DNA from 4 places in the Branchiibius hedensis genome. Region 4 is predicted to be linked to each of the others. Evidence: riboswitches for the same ligand, from Rfam matches in the RefSeq annotation. Region 4 holds a riboswitch; each other region holds the start of a gene.
What was found. A riboswitch is a leader RNA that binds a small molecule or an ion and turns the genes downstream of it on or off. The one in region 4 is predicted to bind S-adenosylmethionine.
Positions count from the first base shown of each region.

Region 1: it holds a riboswitch for S-adenosylmethionine, as region 4 does, so the genes downstream of both, DR843_RS13830 (LLM class flavin-dependent oxidoreductase) here and DR843_RS17785 (amino acid ABC transporter permease) in region 4, are expected to answer to the same signal.
Region 2: it holds a riboswitch for S-adenosylmethionine, as region 4 does, so the genes downstream of both, DR843_RS03705 (aminotransferase class V-fold PLP-dependent enzyme) here and DR843_RS17785 (amino acid ABC transporter permease) in region 4, are expected to answer to the same signal.
Region 3: it holds a riboswitch for S-adenosylmethionine, as region 4 does, so the genes downstream of both, DR843_RS11880 (MFS transporter) here and DR843_RS17785 (amino acid ABC transporter permease) in region 4, are expected to answer to the same signal.

Region 1 is NZ_UESZ01000001.1:2,853,815-2,858,987, reverse strand. It holds gene DR843_RS13835 (RrF2 family transcriptional regulator) at 86-547, shown strand; SAM riboswitch class IV at 618-728, shown strand; gene DR843_RS13830 (LLM class flavin-dependent oxidoreductase) at 774-1,952, shown strand; partial or broken gene DR843_RS13825 (NtaA/DmoA family FMN-dependent monooxygenase) at 1,967-3,136, shown strand; gene DR843_RS20865 (hypothetical protein) at 3,202-3,333, shown strand; gene DR843_RS13820 (LLM class flavin-dependent oxidoreductase) at 3,330-4,520, shown strand; gene DR843_RS13815 (NADPH-dependent FMN reductase) at 4,517-5,029, shown strand; gene DR843_RS13810 (flavin reductase family protein) at 5,026-5,173, shown strand, end outside.
Region 2 is NZ_UESZ01000001.1:736,547-741,719, forward strand. It holds gene DR843_RS03700 (DUF4097 family beta strand repeat-containing protein) at 1-360, opposite strand, end outside; gene DR843_RS03705 (aminotransferase class V-fold PLP-dependent enzyme) at 526-1,965, opposite strand; SAM riboswitch class IV at 2,030-2,144, opposite strand; gene DR843_RS03710 (GAF domain-containing protein) at 2,175-3,350, opposite strand; gene DR843_RS03715 (NAD(P)/FAD-dependent oxidoreductase) at 3,457-5,173, shown strand, end outside.
Region 3 is NZ_UESZ01000001.1:2,458,006-2,463,178, reverse strand. It holds gene DR843_RS11890 (hypothetical protein) at 1-161, opposite strand, end outside; gene DR843_RS11885 (GNAT family N-acetyltransferase) at 163-720, opposite strand; gene DR843_RS11880 (MFS transporter) at 705-1,976, opposite strand; SAM riboswitch class IV at 2,012-2,123, opposite strand; gene DR843_RS11875 (helix-turn-helix domain-containing protein) at 2,195-3,121, opposite strand; gene DR843_RS11870 (alpha/beta hydrolase) at 3,289-4,254, shown strand; gene DR843_RS11865 (SDR family NAD(P)-dependent oxidoreductase) at 4,256-5,077, shown strand.
Region 4 is NZ_UESZ01000001.1:3,646,253-3,651,425, reverse strand. It holds gene DR843_RS17800 (FAD-dependent oxidoreductase) at 1-307, opposite strand, end outside; gene DR843_RS17795 (ABC transporter substrate-binding protein) at 304-1,329, opposite strand; partial or broken gene DR843_RS17790 (amino acid ABC transporter ATP-binding protein) at 1,458-2,236, opposite strand; gene DR843_RS17785 (amino acid ABC transporter permease) at 2,233-3,195, opposite strand; SAM riboswitch class IV at 3,269-3,385, opposite strand; gene DR843_RS17780 (crotonase/enoyl-CoA hydratase family protein) at 3,456-4,337, shown strand; gene tadA (tRNA adenosine(34) deaminase TadA) at 4,342-4,797, opposite strand; gene upp (uracil phosphoribosyltransferase) at 4,910-5,173, shown strand, end outside.

The DNA of each region.
Region 1 (5,173 bases), 790 kb from region 4:
CACCGCGGCATGGCAAATGCCTACTGAACCGATGGGTGTTAGGAGAGCCGGTTAGGCTGACTCCAGAACCCTGCGTCGACGGAGGATGGCCGTGCAGATTTCGGCGAAAAGCGACTACGCCGTGCGTGCTGCCCTGGAGATGGCCGCCCGTGCCCCCGACCTGCTGACGATCGACGCGATCGTGCAGGACCAGGGCATGCCGCGTAAGTTCGTCGAGGCCATTCTCGGCGACCTGCGCCGGGCCGGAATTGTCCGCACCCAGCGTGGTTGCGCGGGTGGCTACACCCTGGCCAAGCCGGCATCGGAGATTGCCATCGGCGACATTCTGCGCGCCGTGGACGGGCCCCTCGCGGAGGTGCGGGGCCTGCGGCCGCATGAGACGACGTACGGCGGGGTGGCCTCCCATCTGCCCGATCTGTGGGTGGCCGTGCGGTCCAGTCTGCGGCAGGTGCTGGATGAGGTGACGGTGCAGCAGCTGCTCACCGGTGCGCTGCCGGCCAAGGTGCGTCGGCTCAACGACGTCGAGGACGCCTGGCTCCCTCGCTGACATGGCCCTCAAATCCCACTCTGAGAGTAGGGATTAGACATCACGGCTGGTTTGTTCTAGCCTCACAAATGGTTATGAGTGTCAGCGACAAGCCCTGGCTTGCTGACCGGCAACCCTCCTGCGCGGTGGGGTGCTCCAGGTGATGACCCGGCACTTCCGACCGGAGGTGCAAGCGCGAATGTGCATGGCGGCGCCGACCGCGATGCCCGGAAGAGATGGGATAACCATGTCTGACCTTCATCTGGCCGTAGCCCTCGATGGTGCCGGTTGGCACCCGGCCGCCTGGCGCGAGCCGGACGCCCGTCCGGGGGAACTGTTCACCGCCCGCTACTGGACCGACCTGGTGCAGCAGGCCGAGCGCGGGTTGCTCGACCTCGTCACCATCGAGGACGGCTTCAGCCAACAGGCCGACCACCACGAGGCCGCCAGCGAGCGGACCGACCGGGTGCGTGGCCGGTTGGACGCCAACCTCGTGGCCGCCCGTGTGGCACCGACCACCTCGCACATCGGCTTGCTGCCGACAGTGGTTGCTCCGCACACCGAGCCGTTCCACGTCTCGAAGGCCATTGCGACGCTGGATTACGTCAGCACCGGTCGGGCCGGTGTCCGGGTGCGCTCGAGCGTCAGCCCGCAGGAGTACGGCAACGTCGGGCGGCGGCCGGTGCCCGAGCTGCCCGGCGACGGGGTGCCAGCGGCACTGACCCGCATCCTGTTCGGCGAGGTCGAGGACTACATCGAAGTGCTGCGCCGGCTCTGGGACAGCTGGGAGGACGACGCGGAGATCCGCGATGTGGCAACCGGTCGCTTCGTCGACCGCGAGAAGCTGCACTACATCGACTTCGAGGGCTCCGAGTTCAGCGTCCGCGGCCCCTCGATCACGCCGCGGCCACCGCAGGGGCAGCCACTGGTCTCGCTGCTGGTGCATCAGCAGGCTGGTTACGAATTGCTCGCGCGCAGTGCGGATCTGGGGTTCGTGACCCCGGCCGACGCCGCGGACGCCCACAACATCTCCACCGCGGTCCGCGCCGCCACGGCACAGGCCGGCCGGACCGCGGGGGAGGTCAACCTCCTCGGCGACGTCGTCGTCTTCCTGGACGACACGTACGCCGCCGCTGCCGCGCGCAAGGAGCGGCTCGACGTACGTGATGGGGCTGAACTGCACAGCGACGCAACGATCTTCGTCGGCACTCCCGGCGAACTTGCCGACCTGATCCTGGACTGGCAGTCCGCGGGCCTGGACGGGGTGCGCCTGCGCCCGGGTGCCCTGCCGCACGACCTGAGCCAGATCACCGACGCCCTGGTGCCCGAGTTGCAGCGGCGCGGAGCGTTCCGGACGGCGTACGACGCCACCACCTTGCGGGGGCACTTCGGCCTTGTCCGGCCCGCCAACCGCTACGCCGCCTGAGAGGAAACACGGACATGACCAAGCAGATCCACCTGGCCGCCCACTTCCCGGGCGTCAACAACACGACGGTGTGGAGCGACCCGCAGGCGGGTAGCCACATCGAGTTCGACTCCTTCAAGCGGTTCGCGCAGATCGCCGAGCGCGGCAAGTTCGACTTCCTGTTCCTCGCTGAGGGGCTGCGCTTGCGGGAGCAGAACGGCAAGATCTACGACCTGGATGTCGTGGGCCGCCCGGACACGTTCACGATCCTGGCGGCGCTGGCCGCGGTGACCGAGCACCTTGGGTTGACCGGCACGATCAACTCCACCTTCAACGAGCCCTACGACGTGGCAAGGCAATTCGCGTCGCTGGATCACCTGTCCGGTGGGCGTGCGGCGTGGAACGTCGTGACGTCCTGGGATGCGTTCACCGGTGAGAACTTCCGCCGCGGCGGCTTCCTCCCGCAGGATCAGCGCTACGAGCGGGCCCGGACCTTCCTGCAGACGGCTGCGGAGTTGTGGGACTCGTGGGGTCCGTCGGATCTGCTCGCGGACGTCGACTCGGGGCAATTCGTCTCGCGGGTCGACGCTGGTGCTTACGGCCACCATGACGACCACTTCGACATCAGTGGCCGCTTCAACGTGCCGTCCCCGCCGCAGGGTCGCCCGGTGATCTTCCAAGCCGGCGACTCCCACGATGGTCGGGAGTTCGCGGCCTCCTCGGCGGATGCGATCTTCAGCCGGCACGGGACGCTGGAGGACGGCAAGGCGTTCTACGAGGACGTCAAGGGCCGCCTGGCCAAGTACGGTCGCCGGCGCGACGACCTGCTGATCCTGCCCGCAGCGACCTTCGTGCTTGGCGACACGGATGCCGATGCGCAGGAAAAGGCAACCGAGGTGCGCCGGCAGCAGGTCAGCGGGCAGACCGCTCTGCGGTTCCTGGAGCAGTTGTGGAACCGCGACCTGTCGCACTACGACCCGGATGGTCCACTGCCGCAGGAGGATCCGGACCTGGGCGAGCACACGATCGCGCGCGGTCGGGCCAGTGTGCGTCGGCACGACGACATCCTCGAGACGGCACGCTCCTGGCGGGCCAAGGCCGAGGCGGAGAAGCTGTCGATCCGCGAACTGATCATCGAGGTCACCGCGCGGCAGAACTTCGTCGGCTCGCCGGAGACCATCGCGACGACCATCAACGACTACGTGCAACAGGACGCCAGCGATGGCTTCATCCTGGTGCCGCACATCACCCCGACGGTCTTGCACCGTTCGTGGACCAGGTGGTGCCGTTGTTGCAGGAGCGGGGCGTGTTCCGCACTGACTACGAGGGCGCGACGTTGCGGGAGAACCTGGGTCTGCGGCCGCAGACCGAGCAGGGAATCGTGGAAGGCGTTGCGTCGTGAGCGCCGACCGAGGCGAGGAAACGAGCGCAGCGAGGCCCGGAGCCGAGGCCAGAGGCGCGACCAACAACACCGTGACGACTCCGTTGTCCGTGCTGGATCTGGTGCCGATCTCGACCGGTTCAAATGCGCCGGAGGCATTGCGCAACAGCATCGACCTCGCCCAGCGTGCGGAGTCCCTCGGCTACGCCCGGTACTGGTTCGCCGAGCATCACCTCAATCCAGGTGTTGCAGGGACGTCGCCGGCCGTCGTCCTCGCGTTGGTTGCCGGTGCCACCGAGAGCATCCGGTTGGGCTCTGCTGCAGTGCAATTGGGTCATCGCACGGCGCTGTCCACGGTCGAGGAGTTCGGCCTGCTGGACACGTTGCACCCCGGTCGTTTCGACCTCGGCCTCGGACGCTCCGGTGGCAAGCCGCCGGGCTCGGAGACGCGCACACCGCAGGCGCCAGAAGGTCGTGTCCTGGACAACGGCTTGGTCATCCCGCCGGCCTTCGACTACTCGCAGTTGCTCGGCTCGCCACGGATCGCCTTGTCACAGGCGCTGTTGAAGCAGCCCGGAGCGACGTCGCAGCCCTACACCGAGCAGGTCGCGGACATCCTGGCGTTGATCGCCGGCACCTACCGCGCGGAGAACGGCGAAGAGGCGCACGTGGTCCCTGGCGAGGGCGCCGACCTGCAGATCTGGATCCACGGCAGCAGTGCCGGGGAAAGTGCGCAGGTCGCCGGAGCCAACGGACTGCGATTCGGCACGAACTACCACGTGGCACCGTCCGGAGTGCTGGAGGCGGTCGCCGCCTACCGCGAGGCGTTCGTTCCGAGCGCAACGCTTGGGTCGCCGTACGTCATCGTGTCGGCGGATGTCGTTGTCGCCGAAGACGACCAGACAGCAAGGGATTTGGCTGCCGGCTATGGCCCATGGGTGCGGTCGATCCGGACCGCCCAGGGCGCGATCCAGTACCCGACCGCCGAGGAGGCGCGCGCGCTGCCGTGGAGCCCGCAGGATGCCGCGCTGGTTGCCGACCGGGTGGACACGCAGTTCGTCGGGACGCCGGAGAAGGTGGCCGATCAGTTGGCCGCACTGCGCGACGCAACGCAGGCGGACGAACTGCTGATCACCACCATCACGCACGACCATGCGGACCGGGTGCGGTCCTTTGAACTACTGGCGAAGGAGTGGCAGCAACGATGAGTGTTGTTGTGGTGGTGGGCAACCCGAAGCCCAAGTCCCGGACGTTGTCGGCGGCGTCGCTGGTCGCCGAGCAGATTGCGGGCCGGCCGGCGGACACGGTGATCGACCTGGTCGACTTCGGCGCAGAGTTGTTGGACTGGTCCTCGACCGCCGTGGCTGAGGCCGTCGACCAGGTGCAGCAGGCCTCGGTCGTGGTCTTCGCCAGCCCGACCTACAAGGGCAGTTACACCGGTCTGCTGAAGCTCTTCCTCGACCGGATCGGCGGCGGCGCACTGCGCGAGGTCACCGCGATCCCGGTGCTGCTGGGCGGCGATCTGCGGCACTCGCTGGCGCCGGAGGCGTTCCTCAAACCGGTGCTCGCCGAGTTGGGTGCGTCCAGTCCGACACGCGGACTGTTCATCGTCGACAAGACCTGGGAGGACTCCCCGGAGCTCGCGGCGTGGCTGCAATACGAAGAACCGGTGCTGGAGCGCATCCGGGCCCGTCTCGAGACGAAGGCAGCGGCATGACCGTGTACGACATCACCAGTGGCCGGCCGCGACCGGCCTTCGACACCGCACGCCTGCGGCAGGTCTTCGGTGCGTTCCCCAGTGGGGTGACCGCCGTGGCTGCGATCGTCGATGACGTGCCGCACGGCCTGGCGGCGAGTTCCT
Region 2 (5,173 bases), 2.9 Mb from region 4:
CAGGCCGCTGGCCAACACCTGCGCCGAGACCGTGTTGATCTTGGCCGTGACCCCTTCGGGCACGGCGATGGAGAGGCGAGCACGGTCCTGCGCTGCGGAGGATCCGAGCCGCTTGAGCGTCTCCCAGATGTTCTCGCCCTCGGCTTTGAGGTGAGTGACCTTGAGGGTGTTGCCATCCCAGGTCACCTGCAGCGGACGGCCGCGCAACTCATGTATTTCGAGAGTTGCTCCGGCCGCATCGCCGTGCGTGACCACGTCGACCTGGCCGCCGACGATCGACACCGAGACGGTGCGAACGGTGGCCGGCTGGTCCTCGCCGATCTTCAGCGTTTGCGGTTCGCGAATCTCCCAGGCCTGCATCTACCTCTCCTGTCACGATATATCGCGTTGTCGGGAACACGTTATATCGCGAGTGGGATGCGCGGCAAGCACGGTTTCCCCCGACTTCTGCAGCGCAACTCACCGTGGCGTTGCCGAAACAGGTGAGTTGCGCTGCAAAAGTGGGGGAGGAGCGCGGGTGGGCCGCTACCAGGGCCGCGGCTGGCTCAGGTCCCGCGGGTCGCCGATGGCTTCCCAGCCCTGGCCGGGCACGTGCCGGTAGGGCAACGCGGAGCCGGAGGTGACCAATCGGCGTACGCCGGCGATCAACCGCTCCACGTGATCAGGGGTCGTCGCCAGTCCGAGGCTGGCCCGCACGGCAGCAGCGCTCTGCCCCACGACGGTGTCACACAGCAGGTGCGCGCAGAATCGTCCGTCACGGACCGCGATGCCGTCCTCGTCCGAAAGCACCTGCGAGACAAGCGAACTGTCCCATCCGTCCACCGTGAAGGTCACCACGCCCACGTTCGGGCGGTCGGCGCCGAGCGCTGCAACGATGCGGACGCCGGGGATCTGGCCGAGGCCGTCGCGCAGTCGGGTCGCCAACGCCTCCTCGTGCCGGTCGACGGTCTCGCGGTGCCGGGCGAGTGTCACGCAGGCGGCCGCAATGGCGATGGCGCCCAACGCATTCGGGGTCCCGCCCTCGTGCCGCGCCGGCCCGGTGTGCCACTGGATCCCGTCGCCGGACACAGTGTGCGTGGCGCCGCCTGCCGGAAGGTACGGCTCGGCGGCGTCCAGCCAGTCGGCGCGGCCCACGAGGGCGCCCGCACCGTACGGCGCATACATCTTGTGACCGGAGAACGCGATCCAATCCGCGCCGAGGTCGTCAAGGTCCACGGCCCGGTGCGGCACCAGCTGCGCACCGTCGACGACCACTCTGGCGCCGAACTGCGCTGCAATGAAAGCTAGTTCGCGTACCGGCCACACTTCGCCAGTGACGTTGCACGCGCCGGTCAGCACTACCAGTTTGGGCGCCTGCGGGTCGGCGGCGGTCAACGCCGTGCGCAGCAGGTCGGCGGCCTCCTGCACACTGCCCGGCACCCGCAGCGCCGTCGTGTGCTCCGCCGGCCACGGCAGGAGCGCGGCGTGGTGGGCGGACTGCCAGGCGAAAACCTGTGCGTCCTGGGGCAATGCGTGGGCGAGCAGCCGCAGCGCGTCGGTGGTGTTGCGGGTGAAGATCACCTCATCGCCCGGGCGGGCCCCGACGAACCGGCCGACCTCGGCGCGGGCCTCTTCGAACCAAGCCGTGGTGATGCGGCTGGCGAAGCCGGCGCCGCGGTGCACCGAGCCGTAGGTCGGGCTGACCTTGTCGACTGCCTCCTTGACGGCGACCAGGGCCGGGGTCGTCGCGCCGTGGTCGAAGTTGGCGATGTCCACGACCGTGCGGTGCACCGTGGGTACGCCGATCTCGTGGGCGACCGTGCGGGGCAGACCGGTCGCGGTCAGCGGCCCGCCACTGCGGCGGGGCAGATCCGTGACGATGCTCAACCGCCGCGAACTGGGGTGCTCGGGGCTGGGGAGCACGCCCGGGGCGTGATCGGTGAAGCCGCTGCTCGGCGTACGTGTGATGCTCGTGACTGTGCTCATAGCGATGCTCCTCGTCGGTCCTAGGGACCAGCGAGCGCGCCGAAAAGGGGGCGAGCGGAGAACTGGTCCGCGCTTGCCGTCACGCTGCTGCGATCCGGCCGGGTCGTCACCCGGAGCACCCCACCGCGGAGGAGGGTTGCCGCTCAGTCAGCCGGGGCTTAGGACTGAGACTCTTGACCTGGAAAAAACTGTAGCAGCGTGCGGCGCGATCAGTCGCACACCACGTCGATGCCGTCCGCAATGCGGTACGGCGCTGCCACGATGAGGGCGCCAGCGGCCCGCCGCAACCGGCTGATCTCAGCCCGGACCGCCACCTCGTGACCTCTGTCCCCGTACAACCGGGTGCTCAACGCAGCGGCGGTCAGACCCAGGGGCGTGCCGACCAGCAGGCGCAGGATCTGCGCGTGGCGGCGACTGAGCGGCACCGTCCACGGCTGGTCATCGTCACCAGACAGGTGCAGCGTGTCGTCGCGGCCCAGTCGCGCGGACAGCCGCCGCGGACTCGGCGCGGGGCGCACCAACCAGCCGTCCCCGACGCGCTCGGGAAAACACATGCCCAGACCGGGCACGGCCAGCAGTCGATCGGCCCGCGGCGCGGCGATGCGATCGCGGACGCTGACGCCCTCCCGGTGGGCCACCCAACCGTGGTCGTCGACAAGCAACAGCGGACTGCCGGCGGTCGCGATCAGGTGACTGGTCCGCTCACGAAGCCGACGCAACTGCTGCTCATGGTGTTGCCACAGCGCACCCTGCGCCAGTTGCACAGCGCTGTCCACCAGCGCCACCAGCGCCGGGTGCAAGGTCATGGCCGGGCCGCTGACGTCGACGATCCCCAACAGCGAGCCGTCCCTCGGGTCATGAACCGGAGCAGCGGTGCAGTACCAGGGGTGCTGGCGCTGCTCGAAGTGTTCGGCGGAGAACAGTTGCACAGGAGCCTGCTCGGCCAGTGCGGTGCCGATCGCGTTGGTGCCTACGTAGGTCTCCGACCAGTGCGCCCCGAGCGCGAAGCCCAGCGAATCCGCCTGTCGCAGAATGGCCGGCGAACCTTCCCGCCACAGGATGACACCATCCCGGTCGGTGATGACCACGATGAAGAGCGAGGCGTCGGCGACGCTGGTCAGCACGGTTCGGATCCGGTCGGCAACCAACGCCAGCGCACTGTCCGAGCGCCGGGCGTGCACCTGGTCGATCGGCAGGATGTCGCGGTGCAACGGGCGATCGGGATCCAGGCCGAGGGACATCATTCGGGCCCACGAGCGGGCGACGACCGGACGGGGGCGTTCTGATGGTTTGGACCCGGACATGACGGCATCGTGCAAACGCACCAACTGCCGTGCGTGCAGGCCCAGGTCCACACCGGGCGCGACGGCTGCCGCTGACGTCATCAGAACTCACTTTCGTCGCATGCAACGTGCTGCAACGGTTCCGCCCCGGGGGTGCGGGGCAGTGTGCTGTAGATCACACCGTACGACATGAAGGAGTTGAGAGCCCATGACCCAGACTGCCGAGCATCCGACTGAAACGGCGATTGACGCACAGTCACGCGCCGACGCCTGGTTGGCCGCCTTCGAGACCGCACTGCGCAACCGGGACATCCCGGCGGCGACGGCTCTCTTTGCCACCGACAGCTACTGGCGCGACCTGGTGTCGTTCACCTGGAACCTGGCCACGGTGGAGGGACGCGAGGGTGTCGGAGATCTGCTCGCCGAGACGCTCGAGCGCACCGATCCCGCGTCGTTCGCGACGAGCGAGCCGCCCACCGACGACGACGGGGTGGTGACTGCGTGGTTCACGTTCGAGACCGGCGTCGGCCGTGGGCAGGGACTGGTCCGGTTGACCGAGGAGGACGGTCAGGACAAGGCCTGGACGCTGCTCACCGCCCTGCGCGAGTTGAAGGGATATGAGGAACCACGCGGCGTACGTCGCCCCAAGGGTGCCGAGCACGGCGCCACCCGCGATCGGACGACCTGGGCCGAGCGGCGGCAGGAGGAGGCCGAGTCGCTCGGCTCCACCACCCAGCCGTACGTGCTGATCATCGGGGGCGGCCAGGGCGGCATCGCCCTGGGTGCGCGGTTGCGGCAGTTGTCCGTCCCGGCGCTGGTGATCGACAGGCATCCCCGCCCGGGCGACCAGTGGCGCGGCCGCTACAAGTCGCTGTGTCTGCACGACCCGGTCTGGTACGACCACCTGCCCTACCTGAAGTTCCCGGACAACTGGCCGGTCTTCGCGCCCAAGGACAAGATCGCCGACTGGCTGGAGTCCTACGTCAAGGTGATGGAGGTGCCGTACTGGAGCAACACCGAGGCCAAGAAGGCGACCTGGTCGGCGGAGCGGGAGGAGTGGACCGTCGAGGTCGAGCGCGACGGACAGCCGGTGACGCTGCGGCCCAGCCAGTTGGTGTTCGCCACCGGGATGTCCGGCAAGCCGCGGATGCCGCAGATCGAGGGGATGGATGTCTTCGAGGGCGATGTGCACCACTCCAGTGCGCACCCCGGTCCGGACGCCTACGCCGGCAAGCGGGCCGTGGTCATCGGCTCCAACAACTCCGCCTTCGACATCTGTGGTGCGTTGTGGGAGAACGGTGCCGACGTCACGATGGTGCAGCGCTCCTCGACGCACATCGTCAAGAGCGAGTCCCTGATGGAGTACGGCCTGGGCGATCTGTATTCCGAGCGGGCGGTCGAGGCCGGCGTCACCACGGAGAAGGCGGACTTGATCTTCGCCTCGCTGCCGTACCGGATCATGCACCAGTTCCAGATCCCGGCCTACGAGAAGATGGCTGAGGTCGACAAGGACTTCTACGACCGGTTGGAGAGCGCCGGCTTCTGGCACGACTGGGGCGATGACGGCTCAGGGTTGTTCATGAAGTACCTGCGCCGCGGCTCCGGTTACTACATCGACGTTGGCTCCGCCGACCTGGTGGCGAACGGCGACGTGAAGTTGGTGCACGGGCAGATCGACCACCTCAGCAAGGACGCCGTGGTGCTCGAGGATGGCACCGAACTGCCCGCGGATCTGGTCGTCTTCGCCACCGGGTACAACTCGATGAACGGCTGGGTCGCCGACCTGATCGACCAGCAGACCGCCGACCAGCTGGGCAAATGCTGGGGCCTGGGATCGGACACGACCAAGGACCCGGGTCCGTGGGAGGGCGAACAACGCAACATGTGGAAGCCGACCAACGTCCCGAACCTGTGGATGCACGGCG
Region 3 (5,173 bases), 1.2 Mb from region 4:
GCACTGGTGCCGGCCTCGAGGCCGCCAGGGTGGGGGAGCACGGGGGCGTCGCTGAAGCTGACGATGCTGACGCCGGCGGCCTCGGTGCGGTGGACCTGGTCGCTGATCGTGGCCGGGTCGAGGCGTGGTTGACCGAGGTCGAGGATGAGGGGGATAGGCATGTCAGTTCCTTTGGCTGGTGAGGGTCGCGAGGGTGTTGCGCGCGGTCAGGGGCAGGGTGAAGACGACGAGCATGCCGCCAGCGACGCTGGCCCGGGTTTCCCGCTCCGGCGCGCGCTCGAAGCCGAGTCGGGTGTAGAGCCGTTGTGCGGTCAGGTTGCGCGGACCGGTGTCGAGAACGACTGCGTCGGCGTCCTGCTCGCGGGCGACCGCGATGGCGTGCTGCATCAGGTCGTAGGCGATGCCGCGGCCTCTGTGCTCCGGGTCGACCGCCAGCAGGCGGATCTCGGCTTCACCATCGCGGGCGAACTGTGCGCTCGGTGTGCCGGCGTGCACGAGGGCGACCGTGCCGATGAGTCGATCGGTCAGTGTGTCGACGGCGACCAGGAGTCGTCCGTCGCGGGCCCGTGCCCCCGCGTCAGCCAAGGTACGCCGTCGCTGCGGATTCGCCTTGCGCGGTGTGCGGTCCTCGGGGCGCGGGGCCTCGAACGCCGCTACTGTGAGTGCGCCGATGGCGTCGAACTCCTGCGGTTGTGCGTCGCGTATCACGATGTCAGACAACGACTTTCCTTTCCTTCGACGTCACTCAGCCGGCCGGCGGGATCGGTGACGAGGTCCCAGGGAGTCGTGGCTCGGCGTACGGCGAGAGTGACGATCAGGGCGATGCCGACGCAGACGAACGCGCCGAGAGCGACACCCCAGCGGACGCCGAAACGGTCGGAGACCCAGCCCACGATGGGGCTGCCGATCGGCGTACCGCCCATGGAAATGACGGTGTAGACCGCCATGACCCGGCCGCGGACGGCGTTGTCGACACCGGTTTGGACGTACGCCGAGACGGCCGCGGCGAGCAGCATCAGGATGAAGCCGCTGACCAGCAGGACGATCAAGAAGGTGGCGTACGTGGGGGCGGCGGCCAGGACGGTGAGGCTGACGCCGAACCAGAACGCGCCCGAGGTGACCATGGTGATGCGTGGCTGACTGCGGCGGGCGGCGAAGAGGGTTCCGACGATGGTGCCGATCGCCAGAGCTGCCGACATGACGCCCAGTCCGGTTGAGCCCGTGTCGAATTCGCGCTCGGCGAAGAGAGTCAGGGTGGTGGGGAAGTTCATCCCGAAGGTTGCGGTGAGGCCGTAGACGAGGAAGACGGCGACGAGGTCTTTGCGGGCGGCGACGTAGCGCAGGCCGTCGATGCCGGCGCCGCGCCATGGCAGGATGACGCGTTCGCTGGCGATGGGGTGGATGGTGGCCAGGGCCGTGATCATGACGATGAAGCTGACCGAGTTGATCGCGAAGACCCAGCCTGCGCCGAGCCAGGTGAGCAGCAATCCGGCGAGGGCGGCGCCGACGAGGCGGGCGACGTTGAGCGACAGGATGTTCAGGCCGGCGGCGTTCGGGATCAGGCGTGGCCCGACCAGGTCGGTGACGAAGGACAGGCGGGCCGGGTTCTCGACCATGAAGACCAGGCCGAGGCTGAAGGACAGGACGAACAGCAGGCTGAGCGTTGCGTGGCCGCTGAGGACCGCGGCGGCCAGGATGACCGACTGCACGGCGTAGAGCGATTGGGCGATGAGCAGCAGCCGGCGGCGGTCGAGGCGGTCGGAGATGACCCCGCCCCAGAGGCCGAAGAGCAGCACCGGCGCGAACTGCAGTCCGACCGCCCAGCCGACCGCGGTGCCGCTGCCGGAGATTTCCAGGACGTACCAGTCCATGGCGACCGCTTGCATGGCGGTGCCGGTGTTGGACAGCAGCCCGCTGAACCAGAACCGGCGGTAATCGGGCACGGCTAGCGCTGCGAACGAGCCGGTGCCAGACACTGCGATCCTCCGTCGTCAACGGCCTCGCAACGGAGACCACGCGCTTGCCACGGGGATGCCGCGGCCGGGCTTTCACCTGGAGCACCCCGCCGCGGGTGGGAGGGTTGCCGGTCAGCTAGCCAGGGCTTGTCGCTGACACTCGATGCCGCGTGGCACGTTACCTGCGCTGAGCCGTGAGGGCAAATGCCTACTCACTATGTAGGCAATGCGGGTTGGTGTCAGAGGTGGGGTAGCAGTTCGCTGGGACTGAGCCCGTACTGCCGCTTGAACGAACGGGAGAAGTGACTGGCGTCGGAGAAATGCCAGCGTCGAGCAACCTGGCTGACGGTGCTGCCAGAGGTGAGATCGTCACGGGCGCGGGCCAATCGGCGTACTCGAAGGTACCCAGACACGGTCTCCCCGGAGTCCTCGAACGCACGGTGCAACGAGCGCACGGACACGCCGATCTGGTCGGCGATCACGGCGGGCGTGAGGGTGCCCCGGTGCAGGTTGCGCTCGATGAAGGCCTCGGCGGCGGATCGGGTGGCGTACGTCGATTGCGGCCAGGTCTGTCGCGGCGCCTGGAGCGCGGCGGCCAGGAGTTCGATCGTGGCGTTACGAGCCGCGGGCAGCGCCCCGAGCGGCAGGTCGTCGATGGTGCGGGACAGGCCGTCGAGGTAGTTGCGCAGCAGGGACACGGCCGGTGCGGAGGCGTCGAGGACGGACCCGGTGAGCAGTTCGCCCCGCGCGCCGACCTCGGCCAGGGCGGCCTTGGGCACCAGCAAGCTGCGCTTGATCAGCGGCTCCTGAACGAGGAACTCGGCGTGCTGCGCGGAGTCCCACATCACGACACTGCCGGGACCCAACTGGGCGGTCCGGCCGGCCTGGGTGACCTGTTCGCGGCCCCGCAACGTCATCAGCATGACCAGGTACTCGCCGTCGGTCTGGCTGATCTGCGGGCCGCGGCGGACACCGGCGCACGGGTCGCACGAGCAATCGACCAGGACCAGATCGGCGAGATGTCGTTGGCGCACGGAGGCGGAGTACGGCGTGTGGTCGGCCGGCGTGAGCTCGGTGATGTCCCAGGTCAGGTGGGTCTTGGACAGCAATCGACCCCAGGCTTCGCGCGCTGCAGCCAGGTCATCACTGCGCAGGGTCTGCACCATCGAAACCTCCTCGTCTCCCCTTGAATGTAACCCCGATCACACCGTCATCGCAGGGGGTGGCGCGCAGTGACATGAAGTCGGCACTCAGGTGCATGGCTGTGACCTGAGTCACTTTTTAGTGTCAGTCGTAGCCCGCCGTCCCGAGCGGGAGACCACAGGAGATCACGATGACCCAAACACTGGACGAGAAGGCGCAGGTCGGCGTACCTGACAATCGCACGGACGTCGAATTCGACTCTGACGGAGTGACTTTGCGCGGTTGGTACTACCGCGCGTCGGGCGGCGGCACGGCGCCCACGATCGTGATGAGCCACGGGTACGCGGCGGTCAAGGAGATGTACCTGGACAAGTACGCCGAGGCGTTCTCAGCGGGCGGGTTCAACGTGTTGGTCTACGACAACCGCAACCTGGGCGCCTCCGACGGCGAGCCGCGCGGCGAGATCACGCCATGGCAGCAGATCGACGACTACCGCAACGCCATCACGTACGCCGAGACCCTGGAAGGCACCGACCCGGACCGGATCGGGATCTGGGGCTCGTCGTACTCCGGTGGGCACGTGCTGGTGGTCGCGGCGCAGGACCGGCGGGTCAAGTGCGTTTCCGCGCAGGTGCCGGTCGTGGACGGTGACGCGAACTTCCGGCAACTGGTGCGGGCCGACTTCGTCGGCGGCGCCCGGGACGGGTTCAACGCGGATCGACGCGCGCGCTTCAACGGTGAAGCACCGGCCATGATCGACGTGGTCAACAAGGACCCGATGGCGCCGTCGGCGTTGCCGACGCCGGACTCCTACGAGTGGTTCATCGGGACGCACGAACTGCGGGCGCCGTCGTACGTGAACTCGTGCACGCTGCGCAGTGTCGAGCGGTTCTCGGAGTACCAGCCGGGTGCCTATCTGCGGCTGATCGCGCCGACGCCGCTGCTGATGTGCGTGGCGGCCGACGACGTGCTGACGCCGACGAAGATCGCGATCGATGGCTTCCAGGAGGCGCGCGAGCCCAAGAAGTTGGTGGTGCTGCCGGGCGGTCACTTCGACGCCTACGTCAAGGGATTCGAGATCTCGTCTGCGGTGCAGCTGGATTGGTTCCGCGAGCACCTGATGTCCGGCGCCACGGTGTCCGGGAAGGGTGCCTGAGATGGGACAGGAAGGGCGCCTGGCCGGCAAGGTCGCCGTCATCACCGGTGGTGCGTCGGGCTTCGGCCGCGAGTCGGCACTGCTGTTCGCCCAGCACGGTGCGTCGGTCGTCGTGGCGGACGTGGTGGAAAAGCCGTTGGCCAAGGGTTTCGAGGCCGATCTGGACACCCCGACCGCGGATGCGATCACGGCCAAGGGTGGCCGTGCGGTCTACGTGAAGTGTGACGTGACCAAGAAGGCCGACACCGACGCGGCGGTTGCGGCGGCCGTTTCCGAGTTCGGCCGCCTGGACGTGATGTTCAACAACGCCGGCATCTACCGCGGGGGCAAGTTGATGGACGAGTTCACCGAGGAGGACCTCGACGCGTGCTTCAACGTCAACGCCAAGGGCACCTTCTTCGGGATCCAGTCCGCGGTCGCGCAGTTCCGCAAACAGGAACCGGGGCCGCACAACCTGCGCGGCACGATCGTCAACCTGGTGTCGACCGCCGGTTTGCAGGGCCACCCGATGCAGTCGGTCTACAACATCTCCAAGGGTGCCCAGGCGAACGTAACCCGTTGCGCGGCAATTGAGTACGGCGCGGAGGGGATCCGCGTGAACGGCATCTGTCCGACGTACGCGAAGACCGCGTTGACCCGTGACCTGTACGAGGACATGGCGTTCATGAAGGAGTTCAGCGAGTCGGTGCCGATGAAACGCTGGGGCGAAATGGAGGACGTCGCGAACCTGGCGCTGTTCCTCGCCTCGGACGAGTCGAGTTACGTCCACGGTGATCTGGTCCGGATCGACGGCGGCGAAACCCTCTGCCGCTACTCGGTGTAGACCAGCGACTCGATCGGCGGCCGGACTGTCGGCGCCGACCAATCTCGGAAGCGGCCGAGGCATACCGGTGTGCCTCGGCCGATTCCGGTGCCCACT
Region 4 (5,173 bases):
CGGCATGGACCGGTTCGAGAGCGTCAGCCGGGCCGTGGTCGATCGCACCGGTCAGATCCAACAGCGGGCTGCCAACCTCTTCCTCGAGCCGGCGCCACTCCAGCAGCGCGCGCACCGCCAGCGCGACGTACGTCGGATGCGGGTACGCCAGCCGGAAGATCCGTGACGATCCGTGCGAACTGCCCTGGTCGTGACCGGCGTCGTACTGCTCGAAGACCTCGACGTCGTACCCGGCGCGGGTCAGGTGCCAGGCGGCGGAAGAGCCCGCCACCCCGGCACCCACGACCCCGATCCGGCCTCGGGTCACGAGTTGTCCAGCGGCAGTCCGGGCGGGTTGACCTGGGAGGTCTTGACCGCCTCGTTGGACAGGTTCCACACCTTGAGCCAGGTCGCGTAGGTGCCGTCCTCGATCAGGTGGTTGATCGCGGCGGCCAACGGCTTGGCCAGGCCGGAGTCCTTCTTGGTGGTCGCGGCGATCAGCCCCTGCAGGGTCGAGCCGGCACCGGAGAACGTCCCGGCGATGCGGACTGCGTTCGGCGACTTCTCGGTCTGACGGACCTGGTAGGCCGCGCCCGGGTTCGGGCCGAAGTAGGCATCGATCTTGCCGGCCGCCAACGCCACGAAGGTGTCGTTGTTGCTCGGGAAGTACTTCACCTGCAGATCCTTGCCCTCGCCTTGCAGCTTCTTCTTCCACTCCAACAGGATTCGCTCCTGATTGGTGCCCGAGCCGACCGCGATCGTCTTCCCGGCCAGGCTCTGGTAGTCGGTGAAGTTCCACGAGTCGGACTTCGGCACCACGAAGGCGAGGTTGTCCTGCCGGTAGCTGGCGAAGTCGTATTTGCGCTTGCGCTCCTCGGTGTCGGTGATGTTCGAGACGCCGACGTCGGTCTTGCCGCTGTCGATCCCGACGAAGAGGTTCTCCCAGGTGGAGTTCTTGATGTCCGGCTCCAACCCGAAGACGGCCGCGATCAATCGGCCCAGATCAGGTTCGGAACCGGTGAGGGTCTGCTGGTCGTCGCCGACGAAGGCCAGCGGCGGGAAGCCGGCGGGCAGTGCGCCAAGGCCGATGACCAGCGTGCCACTGTCCAGAACCTCCTTGGGCAACGTGCTTCGGATCGAATCGACCTGCGCAACAGTCACTTTCGCAGGCACAGCCGCGCCGTTGGAGTGCTCACCCAACGTGAGCTCGGTCTTGCCGTCCTTGCTGGTGGACTCTGCCGCGTCGGAGGAGGAGCAGGCGGTGGCGAAGCTGGCGAGGCCGAGGGCGGCGGCGCCACCGACGACTCCGCGGAGCAGCGTGCGGCGGTCGGGCTGGGGAAGGTGGGTCATGACGGTTCCTTTCGAGGGGGTGCTAGCTGGTCGGATTTGGACAGCAGTGGCGGGTTTGCGCGCGGCAGACCAGCACCTGGCGTCCAGAGCCGGGGGAAGGTGGGGGTGGTGAGGGGATCGTGCGCGGTCTACAGCACCGCGGACAGGAAGGCTCGGGTGCGCTCGTGCGACGGCTTGTCGAGTACGTCGCTCGGCGGCCCTTGCTCCAACAGCACCCCGTGGTCGAGAAAGACGATGCGATCGGCGACCTCACGGGCGAATCCGATTTCGTGCGTGACGATCACCAGGGTGCGACCGCTACGAGCGAGGTCGCGGATGACCGCGAGCACCTCACCGACCAGCTCCGGATCCAGGGCCGAGGTGGGTCGTCGAAGAGGATCACCCCGGGATCCAGAGCCAACGCGCGCGCGATCGCGACCCGTTGCTGCTGCCCACCGGACAGTTGCCGCGGGTAGGCATCGACCTTCTCGGCGAGGCCGACCTGGGCGAGCAGTTCTTCAGCCCGCCGCCGCGCGGTCGCCGCATCGGTCTGACCTGTCGCGACCGGAGCGGCCGCGACGTTCTCCAGCACCGTCAGATGCGGGAAGAGGTTGAAGGACTGGAAGACGAAGCCGATCCGGGCCCGTTGTTGCAAGATGTCGCGCTCGCTGAGTTCCTTCAGATCAGAACCGTGTTCGCGGACACCGATCAGTTCATCACCCACCTGCACGTAACCCAGGTCCGGCTTCTCCAGGTGGTTGATCGTGCGCAACAGCGTCGACTTCCCGGACCCGGAAGGGCCGATGATGACGACGACCTCACCCGGCCGGACGGTCAGGTGGACGTTGTCGAGAACCACGTTGTCGGCGTACTTCTTGGTCACGCCTTCGACCTGGATCCCGGCGGAGGCGACGGTTGCCGTGCTCATGCCGCCACCGCCTTGCGACCGAGGAACGCCCGCAGCCGTTGTAGCGGTGTCGGCGGCAGGGTCCGGACGGCTCCGCGGGCGTAGTGCCGCTCGACGTAGAACTGCACCACCGACAGCACACTGGTGAGGATGACGTACCAGACGGTCGCGACCAGCAACAGCGGGATGATGTCGCCCGGGTAGGTGCTCCCCAGCGTCTGAACTTGCCCGAAGAGGTCGAGCAGCGAGACGTAGAAGACCAGCGAACTGGCCTTGATCAAGCCGATCAGTTGGTTGACGAAGTTCGGCACGATCGAGCGAAGCGCCTGTGGCAGAACGATTTTGCGGAACTGGTAGCTCTTCGGCAGACCCAGCGCCGCTGCCGCTTCGTGCTGCCCCTGGTCGACCGACAGGATGCCGGCACGCACGACCTCCGAGCCGTAGGCGGCCTCGGCCAGGGACAGACCGATGATCGCGAGCGCCAGGTCGGTGGCCAGCCGGGACTCATCGAAGCGGAAGAACTCCGGCCCGAACGGAACGCCCAGACTGATCGTCTTGTAGAGCGCGCCGAAGTTGACCAGGAAGAGCAGGATCACGATCAGCGGGATCGACCGGAACAACCAGGTGTAGGTCCAACTCACCGCGCGCAGTAGCGGGTTGCTGGACAACCTGGCCACTGCGAGGACCAGCGCACCGAGAAAGCCAAGCACCGCTGCAGCGAAGGTCACTTTGATGGTGATCCAAAGCCCCTGCAGCACAACGGGCCTGGTGAACCAGTAGCCGAAGCGGTCCCACTGGAAGAACGGGTTGGTGATCAGGGCGTTGAGCGCCATGGCGACGAGGACTGCCACGACGGCCGCGGCCACCCAGCGCAACGGATGGCGTTGCGGGATGACACGGCGCGGGGCATCAGCGGTCGGCGGCGCGTCATCGGCGACCTGCGCGACCGCCGTTTTGGCGTAGCCGGGAGGTGAGGACATGGACGACTCCAACGGGTTCACCGAAGGCCACGGCCTCAGCCGACGACCTTCGTGACGCGGGCCGGGGCCAGCGTCAATGCGCTTGCCCGCGCGGGGTTCGCTAACGGGCCGGGCTTTCACCTGGAGCACCCCACCGCGGAACGAGGGTTGCTGGTCGACCAGCCAGGGCTTGTCGTCGACGCTCAATGCCTATCGGGAGAGTAGACATTGATTCCGTGGCCCGTCAACTCCGCAGGTCAGCCGTGCGCGATGATCGATCCGTGAGCGATTACGAAACCCTGGACTACAGCGTCGTGGACGGGATCTGCACGCTGACCCTCAACCGGCCCGAGCAGTTGAACTCCTTCACCGTCACGATGGCGAACGAGCTGGTCGACGCCTTCACCCGCGCCAGCACCGACGATGAGACCCGCGTCGTGGTGGTCACCGGCGCCGGCCGGGCGTTCTGCGCCGGCATGGACCTGACCAAGGAGGGCAACGTCTTCGGCCTCACCCCGGGGCTTGCGCCGACCGTGCAGGACCTGACCGAGCGCCTGGACGACCCGGTGATCTTCGAAGGTGTCCGCGACACCGGCGGCCGCGTCTCGCTGGCGATCTACGCGTGCACCAAACCCGTGATCGCCGCGATCAACGGCGCCGCCGTCGGCATCGGCGCGACCATGACGCTGCCGATGGACATCCGCCTGGCCTCCACCAAGGCGCGGATCGGATTCGTCTTCGGTCGCCTGGGGATCGTGCCCGAGGCCACCTCGTCGTGGTTCCTGCCGCGCATCGTGGGCATCTCCCGCGCCCTGGAATGGACGTACGCCGCGGACATCCTCTCCCCCGACGAAGCCTTGGCGGGTGGCTTGGTCCGCTCCCTGCACGAACCCGACCAACTGCTGCCCGCGGCGTACGCCCTGGCGCGCACGTTCATCGACGGCCGCTCGCCGGTCGGTATCGCGTTGACCCGGCAGATGATGTACCGCAACAGTGCGCAGCCGCACCCGATCGAAGCGCACCGGATCGACTCCCTGGCGATGTACTACACCAGTTTCGCCGACGGCGAGGAAGGCGTGCGCGCGTTCTTGGAGAAGCGCGACACCGAGTTCACCGGTCGCACGTCCAGCGACATGCCGCCGTTCTACCCCTGGCAGGAGTAGGGCCTCACCTGCGCCGCGCGCGGAAGAAATCGGTGAGAATCTGCGCGCACTCGGCCTGCCGGATCCCACCGACTGCGTCCACCCGGTGCGGTGACGGGTTCTGCGCGATGACGTCCCAGGCGCTGCCACACGCGCCGGCCTTGGGATCCCACGCACCGAAGACGATGTGCGAGATCCGCGACTGCATGATCGCCCCGGCGCACATCAGGCATGGTTCGAGCGTGACCGCGATCGTGCAGTCATCGAGCCGGTAATGCCCCAGTGTCGCAGCCGCTGCCCGGATCGCAACGATCTCGGCATGCGCCAGCGGATCCGCGTCTGCCACACGGCGATTCGGGCCCACTCCGATGACGCCACCGCCGGCGTCGACGATGACCGCGCCCACCGGGACGTCATCGGTGGTGAGCGCGACGCGAGCCTGGTCCAATGCGAGACCCAGCCAATCGGCGTACGGCGACACGTCCACAAGTCCTCGGGTCGCGCCTCTACCCTCCCCTCGCACTGACGACGCGCGGCGTCCGCTCCGCTCGGCTTCCTCGGCTCGGTCGGCGCTCACAAGTAGAGTCTCAGGCATGCGCGTCCTCGTCGCCAATCACCCGCTGATCGCCCACAAACTGACCTACTTGCGCGACAAGGAGACCGACAGCCCGACGTTCCGTCGGCTGGCCGACGAACTGGTCACGCTGCTGGCCTACGAAGCCACCCGCGAGGTGCGCGTCGAACCCAAGGACATCGTGACTCCGGTCGCCCCGACCACCGGGATCAAGCTGAGCAACCCCAAGCCGCTGGTCGTGCCGGTGTTGCGCGCCGGCCTGGGCATGCTCGATGGCATGGTG